2 regions of the Streptomyces sp. NPDC027663 genome follow, and region 2 is predicted to be linked to the other one. Evidence: riboswitches for the same ligand, from Rfam matches in the RefSeq annotation. Region 2 holds a riboswitch; the other holds the start of a gene.
What was found. A riboswitch is a leader RNA that binds a small molecule or an ion and turns the genes downstream of it on or off. The one in region 2 is predicted to bind glycine.

Region 1 (8,940 bases), on a different contig from region 2:
CGGTACGCCCGATGGTCATCGTCTTCACGCTGATCGCGTTCCTGGTGACCTGGATCTTCGACGCCAATGTCGACAAGCAGGGCGGCGCCTACGCGACCGGTGTGCTGGTGCTGATCAGCTCGGCCGCGATCGCGGTGACCATCGCCGCGCGCAAGGCGGGGCAGCGCGGCTGGACCATCGCGTTCGCGGTCATCTCGGCGGTGTTCCTCTACACGACCGTGGTGAACGTGATCGAGCGCCCGGACGGTGTGAAGATCGGTGCCTGCTTCATCGCGGGCATCATCATGGTCTCCCTGCTGTCCCGGCTGGCCCGGGCCTTCGAGCTGCGCGTGACCAGTGTGACGCTCGACCCGTTGGCGGAACGATTCATCCGGGACATGGCCAGCCGGAAGATACGGTTCATCGCCAATGAGCCGGACCGGCGCGACAAGGCCGAGTACCGCGACAAGCTCGAACAGATCCGCGCCGACAACGACATGCCGGAGCAGGAGGATTTCGTCTTCGTCGAGGTCACGGTCACCGACCCGTCCGAGTTCGAGGCGGGCCTGACCGTACGCGGCGAGGTCATGCACGGCCGCTACCGGGTACTGACCCTGGAGTCCGCCTCCATCCCGAACGCCCTCGCCGCGCTGCTCCTGCACGTCCGTGACGTCACGGGCTGCACCCCGCACATCTACTTCGAGTGGACCGAGGGCAGCCCGTTCGCCAACTTCCTGCGCTTCTTCCTCTTCGGCCAGGGCGAGGTCGCCCCGGTCACCCGCGAGGTGCTCCGCGAGGCCGAACCCGACCCGGCGCGCCGACCGCGGGTGCACACCGGGTGAAGACGCGCCCGCTGCGCGGCCCCCGCGTCCGCGGTTCCCGGAGCATGGCCCTATCGTGACCGGCATGCAGTCCTACACGATCGGCCAGGCCGCGCGGCTGCTCGGCGTCAGCCCCGACACCGCCCGCCGTTGGGCCGACGCCGGCCGGGTGGCCACTCACCGCGACGACTCCGGGCGGCGCCTCATCGACGGCAGGGATCTCGCCGCGTTCTCGGTCGAGCTGGCCAAGGGAGGTGCCGGCGAGGAGGACGCCTCGCACACCTCCGTCCGCAACGCCTTCCCCGGCATCGTCACCGCCATCAAGCTCGGTGACGTCGCCGCCCAGGTGGAGATCCAGGCCGGCCCGCACCGGCTGGTCTCGCTGCTGACCCGGGAAGCCGTCGAGGAGCTGGGCCTGGAGGTCGGCATGGAGGCCACCGCGCGCGTGAAGTCCACCAACGTGCACATCGACCGCCCCTGACCCGACGGGACGCCGTCCCCCCGGCCGAACTGCGCCGCCGGAACACTTGCACCACTCCGGGCGAAAGCCGGAGAGACCCGGATGCACCGCTCCGGGCGAAAGCCGGAGCGACCCGGACCCGCGCGTACCGGCCTCACCCTTTCCTCGCACTACGGTGAGGGCCCATGACCCTGAGCATCCGCAACCAGCTCCCCGGCACCATCACCGAAGTGCATCCCGGCGAAGTCATGGCCACTGTCAAGGTCCGGCTGGACGGCGGCCGGGAGCTCACGGCCGCCGTCACCCGGGAGGCCGTCGAGCAGCTCGCCCTCGCTCCCGGCACCACCGTCCGCGCGCTGGTGAAGTCGACCGAGGTCTCCCTCGCGACCAGCCGTGTCGAGGGCCTGTCGATCCGCAACCAGCTCCCCGGCACCATCACCCACCTCACCACCGGCGAGGCCATGGCCTCGGTGAAGGTCACCATGGAAGGCGGCGAACTCACCGCCGTGATCACCAAGGACGCGGCCGGTGACCTCGGCCTGTTCGTGGGCTCCGACGTCATCGCCCTGATCAAGGCGACCGAGGTGTCCCTGGCGACGGTGTAGGAAGCAGGAACGCAGCGCTTCGGGAACGGCTGAGGGCCCCGTCCGTGGCACGGACGGGGCCCTCAGCCCTGCTTCGCTCAGTCCTCGTACGCGTCCAGCGGCGGGCAGGAACACACCAGGTTGCGGTCGCCGAAGGCCTGGTCGATGCGGCGCACCGGCGGCCAGTACTTGTCGGCGGCCGAGACACCGGCCGGGAAGACGGCCTCCTCGCGGCTGTAGGCGTGCTTCCACTCATCACCGAGCGCGGCGGCGGTGTGCGGGGCGTTGCGCAGCGGGTTGTCCTCCGCGGGCCACTCACCCGCGCCGACCTTCTCGATCTCCGCGCGGATGGCGATCATCGCGTCGCAGAACCGGTCCAGCTCGGTGATGTCCTCGGACTCGGTCGGTTCGATCATCAGCGTGCCGGCCACCGGGAAGGACATGGTCGGCGCGTGGAAGCCGTAGTCGATCAGGCGCTTGGCCACATCGTCCACGCTCACGCCGGTCGCCTTGGTCAGCGGGCGCAGGTCGATGATGCACTCGTGCGCGACCAGGCCGCCGGGGCCGGTGTAGAGCACCGGGTAGTGCGGCTCCAGGCGCTTGGCGACGTAGTTCGCCGACAGCACGGCCACCTGCGTGGCGCGCTTCAGGCCTTCGCCGCCCATGAGGCGGACGTACGCCCACGAGATCGGCAGGATGCCCGCGGAGCCCCAGGGGGCCGCCGAGATCGGGCCGACGCCCGTCTCCGGGCCGGCCTCCGGCTGCAGCGGGTGGTTCGGCAGGTACGGCGCCAGGTGCGACCGTACGGCCACCGGCCCGACGCCCGGACCGCCACCGCCGTGCGGGATGCAGAACGTCTTGTGCAGGTTCAGGTGGGAGACGTCACCGCCGAAGTGGCCCGGCTTGGCCAGGCCGACCAGGGCGTTCAGGTTGGCGCCGTCGACGTACACCTGGCCGCCGGCGTCGTGCACCTGGGCGCAGATGTCGGCGACGTGCTCCTCGAACACACCGTGCGTCGACGGGTAGGTGATCATCAGCACGGCCAGCTCGTCGCGGTACTGCTCGATCTTCGCGCGCAGGTCCTCGACGTCGATCTCGCCGTCCTCGGCGGTCTTCACGACGACGACCTTCATGCCGGCCATCACGGCGCTGGCCGCGTTGGTGCCGTGCGCGGAGGACGGGATCAGGCAGACGGTGCGCTGCTCGTCACCGTTGGCCCGGTGGTAGCCGCGGACGGCCAGCAGACCGGCCAGCTCGCCCTGCGAACCGGCGTTCGGCTGCAGGGAGACCTTGTCGTAGCCGGTGGCCTCGGCGAGACGTTCCTCCAGCTCATGGATGAGCGTGAGGTAGCCCTCGGCCTGCTCGGCGGGCGCGAACGGGTGCAGCTGGCCGAACTCGGGCCAGGTGACCGGCTCCATCTCCGTGGTCGCGTTGAGCTTCATCGTGCAGGAGCCCAGCGGGATCATGCCGCGGTCGAGCGCGTAGTCGCGGTCGGCCAGCTTGCGCAGGTAGCGCAGCATCGCGGTCTCGGAACGGTGCTGCTGGAAGACCGGGTGGGTCATGTACTCGTCGGAGCGGAGCAGCGCCTCGGGCAGCGTGTCCGCGGCGGACGCGTCCAGCGCCTCGATGTCACCCTCGACACCGAAGGCGGCGAAGACGGCTTCGAGCTGGGCCCGGTTGGTGGTCTCGTCGCAGGCCGCCGAGACGTGGTCGGCATCGACGAGCCGCAGGTTGACCCCGTTCTCCCGCGCTGCGGCGACGACCTCGGCAGCCTTGCCGGGCACGCGCGCGGTGACCGTGTCGAAGAACGCGCCGTGGACGATCTCGACGCCACCGGCCCGCAGGCCCTCGGCGAGGATCGTGGCATAGCGGTGGGTGCGGCGGGCGATGGTCCGCAAGCCCTCCGCACCGTGGTAGACGGCGTACATGCCGGCCATCACGGCGAGCAGCACCTGCGCGGTGCAGATGTTGCTGGTCGCCTTCTCCCGGCGGATGTGCTGCTCACGGGTCTGCAGCGCGAGCCGGTACGCCTTGTTCCCGTCGGCGTCGACGGAGACGCCGACGAGCCGCCCGGGCAGGCTGCGGGCGAACTTCTCGTGCACGGCCATGTAACCGGCGTGCGGACCGCCGAAGCCCATCGGTACACCGAAGCGCTGGGTCGTACCGACGGCGATGTCGGCACCCAGCTCCCCCGGGGAGGTCAGCAGGGTCAGCGCCAGCAGATCGGCGGCGACCGTCACCAGGGCACCCAGCTCGTGCGCCTGGTCGATGACCGGCTTGATGTCCCGGACGGCACCGGAGGCGCCCGGGTATTGGATCAGCACACCGTTGATCTCGCGCTCGGCGACCTCGGCCGGGATGCCGTCGCTGAGGTCGGCGACGACGACCTCCACGCCGGTCGGCTCGGCTCGCGTCTCGATGACGGCGATGGTCTGCGGCAGCGCGTCCGCGTCGACCAGGAACAGGCCCTTCTTGTTCTTGCCCATGCGCCGGGACAGCGCCATCGCCTCGGCCGCGGCCGTGCCCTCGTCCAGGAGCGAGGCACCGGAGGTGGGCAGACCGGCGAGGTCGGCGACCACGGTCTGGAAGTTCAGCAGGGCTTCGAGCCGCCCCTGGGAGATCTCCGGCTGGTACGGCGTGTAGGCCGTGTACCAGGCCGGGTTCTCCATGACGTTGCGCAGGATGACCGGGGGCGTGAACGTGCCGTGGTAACCGAGACCGATCATGGAGCCGAGGACCTGGTTGCGGTCGGCGAGCGAGCGCAGCTCGGCGAGCACCTCGGCCTCGGTGCGGGCGCCCGGCAGGTCGAGGGCGTCGGCGTTCTTGATCACATCCGGGACGGCGGCGGCGGTCAGCTCGTCGAGCGAGCCGTAACCGACCTGGGCGAGCATCTTCGCCCGCGCCTCCTGGTCGGGCCCGATGTGGCGCTGCTCGAACGGAATGCCCGCTTCGAGCTCGGAGAGCGGGGTGCGATGGGCGGTCATTGCGGAGGCCTCCTGGTCTGACGCGACCTTCGAGGGGCACCCCGGTACGGATACCCCGACGGCCTCCCCCTCTGTCATCTCAACCTGAGAGCTTCACCGGACACCCGCGGGCGCCGGCTTTCACCGTCGGTGAGAGCGGAAGCCGTCGACATCCGCTCTGCTTTCCAGAGTGACCTCGTCCGTGCGGTACGTGAGCCTGAGAGATTCCGGGGAGGATTTGCTCCTTCGGCGCCTCCGAGGTGATCGGAGGACTCTCCCGCACGGGGTCAGCAGCCGCTGTCAGCCTACCAGCGAGGTCAACGCCCGGGCCCTCGAGTGGCCGCCTCCTTGAATGTGCTCTTTTGTAGTGCTTACGGATGAGTTGCGACCACGTGGAGGGAGAGGGACCGTGCAGACCGACATCGATCCGCGCAACCTGATCGGCCGCAAGGCGTTCGACCGCAATGGCACCAAGATCGGCACCATCGACGAGGTGTATCTCGACGACGCGACCGGCGTGCCCGAGTGGGCGGCCATACGCACCGGCCTGTTCTCGCGGGACGCCTTCGTCCCTCTGGAACCCAGCGAACTCGTCGAAGGCACCCTCCACGTCCCCTTCGACCGCGCCTTGATCAAGGACGCCCCCGACTTCGGCGTGGGCCGCCACCTCTCTCCCGAACAGGAACTCCAGCTCTACCACCACTATGGCCTCGACGTGGCCTCACCCCCCACGGTCCCTGACCACGACTTCGGCAAACTGGCCGGCTCCGAAGAATCCTGACCCTCCCCCCCCCGGCCACCACCGACAACCTCCCCTCCCACCACCGACAACCTCCCCTCCCACCACCGACAACCTCCCCTCCCACCACCGACAACCTCCCCTCCCACCGCCTCCCGTCTCCCGCGTCTGCCACCGGCGCCTCCGCGGTTCCCTGGCCTATGCAGGCGACCGGCGCCTCCACAGACCCGTGGCCCCGTCTGTGACCTCAGCCTCGGCAGTCTCTCGGTCCTCCTCCGGTACCTCAGCCCCGGCACCCGTCCGCCTTACGCGGGCGGCCTGCTCCTCGGCCGTCTCCTGGTCCGGGTCCCCGGTCCGGTCCTCGGGCGGACGGTGGTCGACGTCCGCCGCCCGGGGGCCGCCCGAGGCATCCGGGGTCCGGGGCGGAGCCCCGTGGCGGTCACTGTTCGACGGGCCGAGACGGGTGGGTGGGTGGGCGAGGTCGGCAGCCGCAACCAACGGCAACGGCTCAGCCGACTCCAGCGCAGGATCGCCGACGAAGAACGTCCGCACACGCCCCGGCTCGGACTGCGGCGTCTCGAACCGCACGGTGACCCGCCCCAGCCCGCTCCCCTGCACCCACCCAGCGCCCCACTCGGCGTGCCGCACGTCCTGCCCGGCCCGCCACTGCCGCTCGGCCGGCTCCGGCCGCTCCACCGGAGCCTCGGGCGCGGCCTCGTCGGCCGGATCCGCGGCCCGCTCCCCGGCCGCCTGCGCGAACAGGTCCTCCTGCGTGTAGTCGGCGAGCCCGGACACCCCCACCCCGAGCAGCCGCACCCCACCGGTGGTGTCCACGGCTTCCAGCAACCGCGCGGCCGCCTCCCGGATGACCGCCGGATCGTCCGTGGGCCCCCGGAGCGTCTCGGAGCGGGTCAGCGTCGAGAAGTCGTACCGCCGCACCTTCAGCACTATGGTGCGCCCGGACAGCCCGGCCCCACGCAGCCGCCGCACGCACCGGTCGGCCAGCCGCTGTACCTCCAGACCGACCCGCAGCCGGTCGTGGATGTCCACGTCGTACGTGTCCTCCACCGACACGGACTTGGCCTCCCGCTCGGCCACCACGGGCCGCTCGTCCCGCGCCAGAGCCATCGCGTACAGGGCGTGCCCGTGTGCCTTGCCCAGCAGCCGGACCAGTTCGTCCTCGCCCGCCTCGGCCAGCTCCTCGACCGTGGTGATCCCTGCCCTGCGCAGGTGGTCCCCGGTGGCCGGCCCCACCCCCGGCAGGGTCCGCACCGACATCGGCCCCAGCAGCGCCCGCTCGGTCCCCGGTTCTATCACCACCAGGCCATCCGGCTTGGCCTGCTCCGACGCGATCTTCGCGAGCATCTTGGAGGCGGCGAGCCCCACCGACCCGGTGAGCCCGGTGACCGCCCGGATGTCGGCGCGCAGCCGCACCCCGGCCTGCCGCGCCGACTCCTCGTCCCAGGCCGTCCCCCCGGCCTCCAGGTCCACGAACGCCTCGTCCAGGCTCAGCGGCTCCACCAGCGGTGACAGCTCCCGCAGCAGCGCCATCACCTGCTCGCTGATCTCCCGGTACAGGGTGAAGCGCGGCACCAGATAGGCGGCGTTGGGTGCGAGCCGGCGGGCCTGCGCCATGGGCATCGCCGAGTGGACCCCGAACACCCGTGCCTCGTACGACGCGGTGGCCACCACCCCGCGTGGTCCGAGCCCGCCCACGACGACCGCCTTGCCGCGCAGGCTCGGCTTGGATGCCTGCTCCACCGAGGCGAAGAAGGCATCCATGTCGAGATGCAGGATCGTGGGCGCGTTTCTCACATCTCCGATGCTGCACCACGGCACTGACAATGCAGTGGCGCCGCGGGGCGCCGCAGCGGTTCCGGAGGTCAGACCGCCCGGTTGCGGCGCCGCGCCAGCTCGTCAGCGGGGTTGTGCCCGACGAGGGTCTCGCCGGTGTCGATGCGCTCGCCGTGCAGCTGGGAGAGGGCGCTTTCCACGTCCCGCCACACCACGCCGACAGCGATCCCGAAGATGCCCTGTCCGCCCTGGAGCAGGGCGTGGACCTCGTCCGGCGAGGTGCACTCGTACACCGTGGCACCGTCGCTCATCAGCGTCATCCGCTCCAGGTCGCGGAAACCGCGTTCCCTGAGGTGCTGGACGGCCGTGCGGATGTTCTGCAGCGACACCCCGGTGTCCAGGAAGCGCTTCACGATCTTCAGGACGACGACGTCCCGGAAGCTGTACAGACGCTGTGTGCCGGACCCGTAGGCGGGCCGCACACTGGGCTCCACGAGGCCGGTGCGGGCCCAGTAGTCGAGCTGCCGGTAGGTGATGCCGGCAGCCGCGCAGGCGGTGGGCCCGCGGTAGCCGATCTCCTCGGACGTCATGGACGCCACCCCTCCGCCGTTCGGCACCGCTGTCGGCAACTGCGGGGCGCGATCGACCGCGCCGCCGGGATGGGAGACTCCCCCGCTCGAGCGCAGCCGAGAACTCGGGGGCGGGTACGGACCGCTCTCCCCCAAACTGCGTCCGGGGGCACCCCCAGCCGTACCGTCGCCGCTGGTTCTCACGCCGACCTCCGTCCTTGACCTGCCTTCTCGACGGTAGGCAGTCACCAGGGGTGCGTCAACGATCGCCACACTCGGCACGCCGAGTGATAATCACCCTAGGAGTGGTTTCCCGTGTCCCACCGCGGGGAAAGGCTAGCCGAATGCGCTGGCGGGGGGCCGTAGGACGCTCTCACTGGCCGGAGGCAATTGCCGGGGAACGGACCGCGCGAAGCCGCCCGCGTCCCGGCGGAACGCCGGGTGCGGCGGCGCCGGCCCGGCGTCTCACTGGCTGCTGGTTCCGAAGTCCTCGGGCGAGATCTGGTCGAGGAACTCGCGGAACTTCTCCACCTCGTCCTCCTGCTCGTCCGGAATGGCGATGCCCGCGTCGTCCAGCACCGTGTCACTGCCGTAGATCGGCGTTCCGGTGCGCAAAGCCAGCGCTATGGCATCGGAGGGCCGGGCACTGACCTCGACCCCGCTGGCGAACACCAGCTCCGCGTAGAAGACGCCTTCCCGCAGATCGGTGATGCGCACTTCGGTCAGCTCCTGGCCGACGGCCTCCAGCACGTCCTTGAACAGGTCGTGGGTCAGCGGTCGCGCGGGGGCCATGCCCTGCTGGGCGAAGGCGATCGCCGTAGCCTCCCCCGGCCCGATCCAGATGGGGAGGTAACGGTCGCCCCCCACTTCGCGCAGGAGCACGATCGGTTGGTTGGAGGGCATTTCGACCCGGACACCTACGACATCGAGCTCGTTCACACAGCAACCCTAGGCCGTGGTCGGGACGTTTGGGTAGTCGGGCCGGGAACAGGTGCCCGATCCGGCCGCTCCGGGACCTTCCGGGTCAGGGC
Region 2 (8,940 bases):
TCACCGCGGCCATGCCGTTGCGCTCGATGCACGGGATCTGTACCAGGCCCCCGACGGGGTCGCAGGTCAGGCCCAGGTTGTGCTCCATGCCGATCTCGGCCGCGTTCTCCACCTGTTCGGGGGAGCCGCCGAGCACCTCGGCGAGGGCACCCGCGGCCATGGAGCAGGCGGAGCCGACCTCGCCCTGGCAGCCGACCTCGGCGCCGGAGATGGAGGCGTTCTCCTTGAAGAGCATGCCGATCGCGCCCGCGGCGAGCAGGAAGCGGACGACACCGTCCTCGTCGGCGCCGGGCACGAAGTTGATGTAGTAGTGCAGGACCGCCGGGATGATGCCGGCCGCGCCGTTGGTGGGGGCCGTCACCACGCGGCCGCCGGCCGCGTTCTCCTCGTTCACGGCCATCGCGTAGAGCGTGATCCACTCCATGGCGTGCGCCAGCGCGTCACCCTCGGCGCGCAGCTGGCGGGCCGAGACGGCCGCGCGGCGCCGGACCCTGAGGCCGCCCGGCAGGATGCCCTCACGGGACATGCCGCGCTGCACGCACTCGCGCATCACCCGCCAGATCTCCAGCAGACCGGCGCGGATCTCCTCCTCGGTGCGCCAGGCCCGCTCGTTCTCCAGCATCAGCGAGGAGATGGACAGGCCCGTCTCCTTGGTCAGGCGCAGCAGCTCGTCGCCCGTGCGGAAGGGGTACTTCAGGACCGTGTCGTCGAGCTTGATGCGGTCCGCGCCCACCGCGTCCTCGTCCACGACGAAGCCGCCGCCGACCGAGTAGTACGTCTTCGACAGCAGCTCGGCACCCGAGGCGTCGAACGCCCATACCGTCATGCCGTTGGCGTGGTACGGCAGGGCCTTGCGGCGGTGCAGGACCAGGTCGTCGTCGAACGAGAACGCTATCTCGTGCTCGCCGAGCACGTTCAGACGGCCTGACGCCTTGATGCCCTCCACCCGCTCGTCGGCCGTCTCCACGTCCACCGTGCGCGGCGAGGCGCCCTCCAGGCCGAGCAGCACCGCCTTCGGGGTGCCGTGGCCATGGCCGGTCGCGCCCAGCGAGCCGTACAGCTCGCAGCGCAGGGACGCGACGGACCCGAGCAGGTCCTCGTTGCGCAGCCGGCGGGCGAACATGCGCGCCGCGCGCATCGGGCCGACCGTGTGGGAGCTGGACGGGCCGATGCCGATCGAGAACAGGTCGAAGACCGAGATGGCCACGGGTGACTCCTCAATACGGTGGTGCAAAAGGTGGTGCAAAGGGCTGGTACAGGGGCGCGGGCACCGCGCACGCTGTTACTTCCAGTGTGCGCGGTGCCCCGCGAAAGGTGACTTACTTGTTCAGACCCGGGTACAGCGGGTGCTTGTCGGCGAGCGCCTTCACACGCGCCTTCAGGCCCTCCGCGTCGTAGGACGGCTTCAGCGCCGCCGCGATCACGTCCGCGACCTCGGCGAAGTCCTCGGCCGTGAAGCCGCGGGTGGCGAGGGCGGGCGTACCGATGCGCAGGCCCGAGGTGACCATCGGCGGGCGGGGGTCGTTCGGCACCGCGTTGCGGTTGACCGTGATCCCGACCTCGTGGAGCCGGTCCTCGGCCTGCTGCCCGTCCAGCTCGGACGCACGCAGATCCACCAGGATCAGGTGCACGTCCGTGCCGCCGGACAGCACGTTGATCCCGGCCTCACGGGCGTCCGGTGCGGTCAGCCGCTCGGCGAGGATGCGGGCACCCTCCACCGTACGCTGCTGGCGCTCCTTGAAGTCCTCCGAGGCGGCGACCTTGAAGGAGACCGCCTTCGCCGCGATCACGTGCTCCAGGGGACCGCCCTGGAAGCCGGGGAAGACGGAGGAGTTCAGCTTCTTCGCGAAGTCCTTCTTGGCCAGGATGATGCCGCCGCGCGGGCCGCCCAGCGTCTTGTGGGTGGTCGAGGTGACGACGTGCGCGTGCTCCACCGGGTTCGGGTGCAGCCCGGCGGCGACCAGGCCGGCGAAGTGCGCCATGTCGACCCACAGGTACGCCTCGACCTCGTCGGCGATCCGGCGGAACTCGGCGAAGTCCAGCTGCCGCGGGTACGCCGACCAGCCCGCGATGATCACCTTCGGGCGGTGCTCCTTGGCGAGCCGCTCGACCTCGGCCATGTCGACCAGGCCGGTCGCCTCGTCCACGTGGTAGGCCACCACGTCGAACTGCTTGCCGGAGAAGTTCAGCCGCATGCCGTGGGTCAGGTGACCGCCGTGGGCGAGGTCCAGGCCGAGGATGGTGTCCCCGGGCTGGGCCAGCGCGAACAGGGCCGCCTGGTTCGCGGAGGCGCCGGAGTGGGGCTGCACGTTGGCGTACTCGGCGCCGAACAGCTCCTTGATCCGGTCGATGGCGATCTGCTCGGCGACGTCGACGTGCTCGCAGCCGCCGTAGTAACGGCGGCCCGGGTAGCCCTCGGCGTACTTGTTGGTGAGGACCGAGCCCTGGGCCTCCATCACCGCGAGCGGCGCGAAGTTCTCGGACGCGATCATCTCCAGCGTGGACTGCTGGCGGTTCAGCTCGGCGTCGACCGCGGCGGCGATCTCCGGGTCCAGCTCATGCAGGGGCGTGTTCAGGACAGTCATGGGGCTACGACTCCTCAGCCGGCGGTGAAGGCGGTGTACTCGTCGGCGGAGAGCAGCTCGGCAGGCTCCTCCGTGACGCGCACCTTGAACAGCCAGCCGCCCTCGAAGGGGGCGGAGTTCACCAGCGACGGGTCGTTGACGACGTCCTCGTTGACCTCGGTGATCTCACCGGACACCGGCGAGTACAGGTCGGAGACCGACTTGGTCGACTCCAGCTCGCCGCAGGTCTCGCCCGCGGACACCGTGGAGCCGACCTCGGGGAGCTGGACGAAGACGACATCGCCGAGCGCGTTGGCCGCGTGCTCCGTGATGCCGACCGTCGAGACGCCGTCCGCGGCGCCCGACAGCCACTCGTGCTCCTTGCTGTAGCGCAGCTGCTGGGGGTTGCTCATGGCCTGAATTCTCCTGTACGCGCGGGAGTGGTGGTGAAGGGGGGACTGCTGGAACTGCTTGTGAGCAGCGGATGTGTGCGCAGGGTCACGTCACGGGGACGTTCCGCGCCCAGTGTCTACTTCTGGCGCTTGTAGAACGGCAGAGCCACGACCTCGTACGGCTCGTGGCTGCCCCGGATGTCCACGCCGACGCCCTCGGAGCCCGGGGCCGCGTGCGCCGCGTCGACGTACGCCATGGCGATCGGCTTGCCCAGGGTGGGGGAGGGGGCGCCCGAGGTGACCTCGCCGATCACCGTGCCGCCGGCGACGACGGTGTACCCGGCGCGCGGCACCCGGCGGCCCTCGGCGACCAGGCCGACCAGGACCCGCGGGGGCTCGGAAGCGGCCCGCTCGGCGGCCTGCGCGAGCGCCTCGCGCCCGACGAAGTCGCCCTCCTTCTCGAACTTCACCACGCGGCCGAGGCCGGCGTCGAAGGGGGTCAGCCCGGTGGTCAGCTCGTGCCCGTACAGCGGCATGCCCGCCTCCAGGCGCAGCGTGTCCCGGCAGGACAGACCGCACGGGACCAGGCCGACGCCTTCGCCGGCCTTGGTCAGCGCCTGCCACAGTTCCACGGCGTGCTCCGGCTTCACGAACAGCTCGAAGCCGTCCTCGCCGGTGTAGCCGGTGCGGGCGATCAGCGCCGGGACGCCGGCGACGGTGCCGGGCAGGCCGGCGTAGTACTTCAGACCGTCCAGGTCGGCGTCGGTGAGGGACTTCAGGATCCCGGGGGACTCCGGGCCCTGCACCGCGAGCAGCGCGTAGGCGTCCCGGTCGTCGCGGACCTCGGCGTCGAAGCCGGCGGCGCGCTCGGTCAGCGCGTCCAGCACGACCTGGGCGTTGGAGGCGTTGGCCACGACCATGTACTCGGTCTCGGCGAGGCGGTAGACGATCAGGTCGTCCAGGATGCCGCCGTCGGCCTGGCAGATCATGGTGTAGCGGGCACGCCCGACGCCGACGGAGGCGATGTTGCCGACCAGGGCGAAGTTCAGGAGGGCGGCGGCCCCGGCGCCGGTGACGGTGATCTCGCCCATGTGGGACAGATCGAAGAGACCGGCCTTCGTCCGCACGGCGAGGTGCTCGTCGCGTTCGGAGCCGTAGCGCAGGGGCATGTCCCAGCCGGCGAAGTCGGTCATCGTCGCGCCCAGCGAACGATGCACGGCATCGAGCGCGGTGTGGCGGAGTTCGGTACTGCTCATCGGTCGGTCGTCTCCCAGGGCAGACATGGGGTCCCCCCGCGCGAGCGCAGCCGGGCGTGGGGAGGGCGAGGAACTTCCTCCCCATCTGTCATCGGAACCTGAGAGGTTCGCCGAGACCGCCACAGGGACGATCACGGCTTGCACCTTGGGTGGAGCCGCTGACACAGCGGCCCGCTTTTCAGATGTGCCTCGCCCGCGCGGTAACGGGGCCTGAGAGATTCAAGGGAGGGACTTGCTCCTTCGGCGCCCCAGCGAAGGCTGCTGGGAACTCTCCCGCGCGGATTCAAACGGCCGGTATGCAGTTGGCGGCCACATCATTGCATGCCGCGCCCCCACGCGTCAGGGCCCCGCATCTGTAACCGAGCTGTGGCACTACGCGCACGAACCCCCTACCGTTGCCCATTACCTTCTCTTTACATACAAGGGGCATGGGGATGACCGAGCCCATTGGGGAGGACGATCACGGTGAACAGGACCTCGGCCTACGCCACGAACGCCGGCATCGCGGTGCCGAAGCAGCCCTCCGCCCCGGCACGCGAGCGCTGCGCGGCCCGGCCCGCGCCGGTCGTCCGCGACCTGCGCGCCCGCGCCGGCCGCAGCCCGCACGCCCTGCTCTTCGGCGCCGGCGACCTGGTGGTGATCACCGGTCTGCCCGGCAGCGGCAAGTCCACCCTCATGCACCGCGCGGTCACCGGCCACCGGATCGACTCCCAGGACACCCGCGACCGCTGGGACGCCCGTGTCCCCCGCCGGCTCCCCTACGCGCTGTACCGCCCGCTGGTCCGCCTCGCCCACTACGCCGGACTGCGCCGGGCCCTGCGCACCGGCGAGGGCGTCGTGGTCCACGACTGCGGCACCCAGTCCTGGGTGCGCGCCTGGCTGGCCCGCGAGGCCCGCCGCCGCGGCAGCACCCTGCACCTCCTCCTGCTCGACGTGACTGCCGAGACGGCCCGGCAGGGCCAGCACGAGCGCGGCCGGGGTGTGTCCCGCTACGCCTTCCGCCGGCACCGCCGTGCGACCGACCGGCTGCTGCGCGCGGTGGAGAAGGGCGAGCTGCCCGCCGGCTGCGGTTCGGCGGTGCTGCTGGACCGGGACGCGGCAGGCGCCCTGAGCCGCGTGGGCTTCACTCGGTGAGGCGTTGTCACAGTCACCCGCTAGCCTTCTTGCTCACAGCAGTGATGACCAGCAGGCGGTAGGCAGATGGACTTCCCGGCGGACCTTCCCGCGGACTTCCCGGCACAGGCACACCCCCACCCGCACGGCGGTTGGCCCGGCAACGAGCTGGAGGAGGTGCTGTCGGCCTCCCTCGGCGTCCCCTCGGCGGGCGGCCGGATCGTCGAGGTGCTCGGCCGCAGCTTCCTGTGGATCCCGCTGCCGGGCGGCGGCGGCCCGGACAGCGGCCCGCTCGACCTGCCCACCCTCGACATCGAGGGCCAGGTGTACGTCCCGGTGTTCAGCTCCGAGGAGCAACTGCGTCAGGCGGCCGGCTCCCACATGTCGTACACCATCGCCCCCGCCGTGGAGTTCGCGCAGGGCCTGCCGCCACAGGCGGGCATCGCCGTGAACCCCGGCGGCGTCGTCGGCATACCGCTGCCGCCCGAAGCGGTGGCCGAGCTGTGCCGCGCGGGGCGCACCCCGCTCGACGGTCCCGGCACCGGCGGCCGGGTCCGGCTCTTCGAGCCCGACTGGCAGGACGACCCGGTCGACTTCCTCGCCGCCGCCTCGGCCGAGTTCGCCGGCACGGGCGTGGTCCTGACCGCCCGTCGCTGTCTCGCCGCCATCGAGACGGCCGACCCGGTGATGTTCGTGGGCGTCGAACTCTCCCGGTGGGAGGGCGACCTGCGCGCCCTGCCCCTGGAGGCCCTGGGCCGGGCCCTCGGTAAAGTCCCGGTCAAATGGCCGGTCAACCTGGTCCTGCTCGATGTGGCCGACGACCCGGTGGGCCACTGGCTGAAGGCCAACGTCCGCCCCTTCTGTCAATACGGTCACTGAACGCGCCGAGGGGCGCGAGGCCGTGTCCGGTATGCGGATGCGCCGCGGGGGCGCGACAAGCCACGAGCACCCGCATCCGCGCACGGGATGAAGTCCCGAGCTGCCAGGCGCTTAAGCTGTCCTTGAACGCGGGGCACTGACAAGGAAGGGCACGACAGGTGAGCGCGAGCCACAGCGGCAGCGTCGAGCACATGCTGCGCCAGGTCACGCCCGGACGCTACGACGCCTACGAGGCCCTGCTCCGTGCCCTCGTCACCCCTTCCTCCGGCCAGATCTGGATGCTCCTGTGGCACGGCCAGGCCGGCTCCCCGGACGCCCAGTACGGGGACATGGAGGTGGACGGCGTCCACTACGCCCCCTGCGTCACCTCCGCCCAGGAACTGTCGGCCAGCGGCTGGAACCGCTCCTACGAAGTGGCCGACGGCCTGGACGTGGCCCGCACCCTCTACCCGGACCACTACGGCCTCTGGCTCAACCCGCACGCCCCGGGCGGCGGCGTCGGCATCCCCTGGCTGGACCTGCGCCGCATCGCCACCGGCCTGGACCGCCAGCCCGCCGGCCCGCTCCGGCTGTCGGAGCCCGGCATCGAGATCCCGCAGTTCTACGCCCTGCTCGCACAGAACGCCCACCGCACCCCTGCCCTGCGCTCCCTGCGCCGCGCCTGGGTGCAGCCGGCGCTCGGGGCGCCGTACCTCGCCATCGGTCTGGACGTGTACGACACCTCACCCGCCGCGGTCGACTCGGTGCGCGCGATGATGCAGCAGTCCGTCGGCGCGGTCCCGGAGGGACTGCCGGTGTCGACGGTCGCGATGACGGACGACTACGACCCGGTGGTGATGTGGATGCGCGTCAACGCGCGTCCCTTCTACGACCGTGAGGCCCATGCCGCCGCGCCGCAGCCCCAGCTCCAGGTCCCCGCGTCGCCACAGGCCCCGGCGGCCGGCTACGGCTACCCGCCGGTGCACGGCGGTTACTGATCAACCCGCCCGTACGGAGGGCCTCTTGAGGCCGAGGCGGAGAATTTACACGGGCGACACACTTCTGCGCGCGTAGATCCCGGCCCCGTGTTCCGAACGGCGCAAATTCGCCATTCCGCCGCAACCGGCACATGTCCGAGGGGCGTTACCCACTGTTCGGATAACGGAATCCCCTGTACTGCATCACGGTTGCGCATACTTTCGCCGTCACATCTGGCGGGTGATCGCAGCCACGCTGAAGACTCGCGACTCAGACGCGAGGCCGAGACCTCGTGATCGATGGCAAGTCGACAAAGCCGCAATCCGCGGCAGGCGCAGGCCGGTCACCACCGGCGAGAGGGGTCGCTCACCGTGACCGCACCGATCGAGACCACCGGGGCAGCAGCCGAGGCACAGCCGGAAGCTGTGCTGGAGGGTGCCGGTAAGGGGCAGATCGAGGGTCGTTCCCTGGGCCAGATCGCCTGGACCCGGTTCAAGAAGGACAGAGTCGCCGTCGCGGGCGGCGTCATCGTGCTCCTGCTGATCCTCCTCGCGATCCTCTCGCGCCCCCTGCAGGCCGCCTTCGGCCTCGACCCCAACGCCTTCAACCAGGACCTGATCGACCCCAACACCTCGCTGCCCAAGGGCAGTCTGGGCGGCATGAGCGCGGACCACCCGCTCGGCGTGGACCCGAAGTTCGGCCGGGACATCGCCACCCGTGTCCTGGAGGGTTCCTGGGTGTCGCTGGTGGTCGCCTTCGGCGCCACCGTCCTGTCCAACGTCATCGGCGCGATCATGGGTGTCGTCGCGGGCTACTACGGCGGGCGGGTCGACTCGATCATCAGCCGGCTGATGGACACGTTCCTCGCCTTCCCTCTCCTGCTGTTCGCCATCTCCATCTCCGCCACGCTCCAGGGCGGCGCCTTCGGCCTCAACGGACTGCCGCTCCACCTGAGCGTGCTCATCTTCGTCATCGGCTTCTTCAACTGGCCGTACCTGGGCCGGATCGTGCGCGGCCAGACCCTCGCCCTGCGCGAGCGCGAGTTCGTCGACGCCTCCCGGGGCATGGGTGCCAAGGCGCCGTACATCCTGTTCCGTGAGCTGATGCCCAACCTGGTCGGCCCGATCATCGTCTACTCGACGCTGCTCATCCCGACCAACATCCTCTTCGAGGCGTCCCTGAGCTTCCTCGGCGTCGGCATCCAGCCCCCGCAGGCGTCCTGGGGCGGCATGCTCCGCGAGGCGGTCACCTACTACAAGGTCGACCCCACGTACATGATCGTCCCCGGACTCGCCATCTTCGTGACCGTCCTTGCGTTCAACCTGCTCGGTGACGGTCTCCGCGATGCTCTCGACCCGCGCAGCCGCTGACACCGGCCGCAGAGAGCCCGAAAAGTTTCCGACAATGGAGGGGAAAGCGCCCATCATGCGAAGGTCAGCGCTGGCCGCGATCGCGGCCATCGGCTCCGCCAGCCTGCTTCTTGCAGGCTGCAGCAAGGCCGATGACAACAAGAACGAGAACGGCACCAAGTCGGCCGGGGCCAACGCCGCGACCAAGGGCGTCGTCAACGCGTCGGACAAGAAGGGCGGGACGCTCACCTACGAGCTGTCCGACGTCCCGGACTCGTTCGACCCGGGCAACACCTACTACGCGTACATGTACAACCTCAGCCGGCTGTGGGCCCGCCCGCTGATGACCTTCAAGCCGGGCGCCGGCGAAGAGGGCAACACCCTGGTCCCGGACCTCGCGGCGAGCAAGGGCGTCCCGAGCGACGGCGGC

Region 1: it holds a riboswitch for glycine, as region 2 does, so the genes downstream of both, gcvP (aminomethyl-transferring glycine dehydrogenase) here and gcvT (glycine cleavage system aminomethyltransferase GcvT) in region 2, are expected to answer to the same signal.

Annotation. Positions count from the first base shown of each region.
Region 1 covers NZ_JBVHSK010000018.1:137,148-146,087, forward strand. Annotated here, with positions in the region: gene ACZ4SF_RS33320 (APC family permease) at 1-821, shown strand, start outside; gene ACZ4SF_RS33325 (TOBE domain-containing protein) at 886-1,281, shown strand; gene ACZ4SF_RS33330 (TOBE domain-containing protein) at 1,446-1,865, shown strand; gene gcvP (aminomethyl-transferring glycine dehydrogenase) at 1,943-4,828, opposite strand; glycine riboswitch at 5,003-5,097, opposite strand; gene ACZ4SF_RS33340 (PRC-barrel domain-containing protein) at 5,217-5,588, shown strand; partial or broken gene ACZ4SF_RS33345 (DNA polymerase IV) at 6,036-7,361, opposite strand; gene ACZ4SF_RS33350 (MerR family transcriptional regulator) at 7,430-8,113, opposite strand; gene ACZ4SF_RS33355 (bifunctional nuclease family protein) at 8,375-8,848, opposite strand; gene ftsR (transcriptional regulator FtsR) at 8,934-8,940, opposite strand, start outside.
Region 2 covers NZ_JBVHSK010000007.1:318,936-327,875, reverse strand. Annotated here, with positions in the region: gene ACZ4SF_RS21485 (L-serine ammonia-lyase) at 1-1,207, opposite strand, end outside; gene glyA (serine hydroxymethyltransferase) at 1,320-2,585, opposite strand; gene gcvH (glycine cleavage system protein GcvH) at 2,600-2,977, opposite strand; gene gcvT (glycine cleavage system aminomethyltransferase GcvT) at 3,094-4,212, opposite strand; glycine riboswitch at 4,288-4,400, opposite strand; glycine riboswitch at 4,401-4,498, opposite strand; gene ACZ4SF_RS21465 (AAA family ATPase) at 4,678-5,346, shown strand; gene ACZ4SF_RS21460 (enhanced serine sensitivity protein SseB) at 5,413-6,204, shown strand; gene ACZ4SF_RS21455 (enhanced serine sensitivity protein SseB C-terminal domain-containing protein) at 6,396-7,181, shown strand; gene ACZ4SF_RS21450 (ABC transporter permease) at 7,533-8,531, shown strand; gene ACZ4SF_RS21445 (ABC transporter substrate-binding protein) at 8,587-8,940, shown strand, end outside.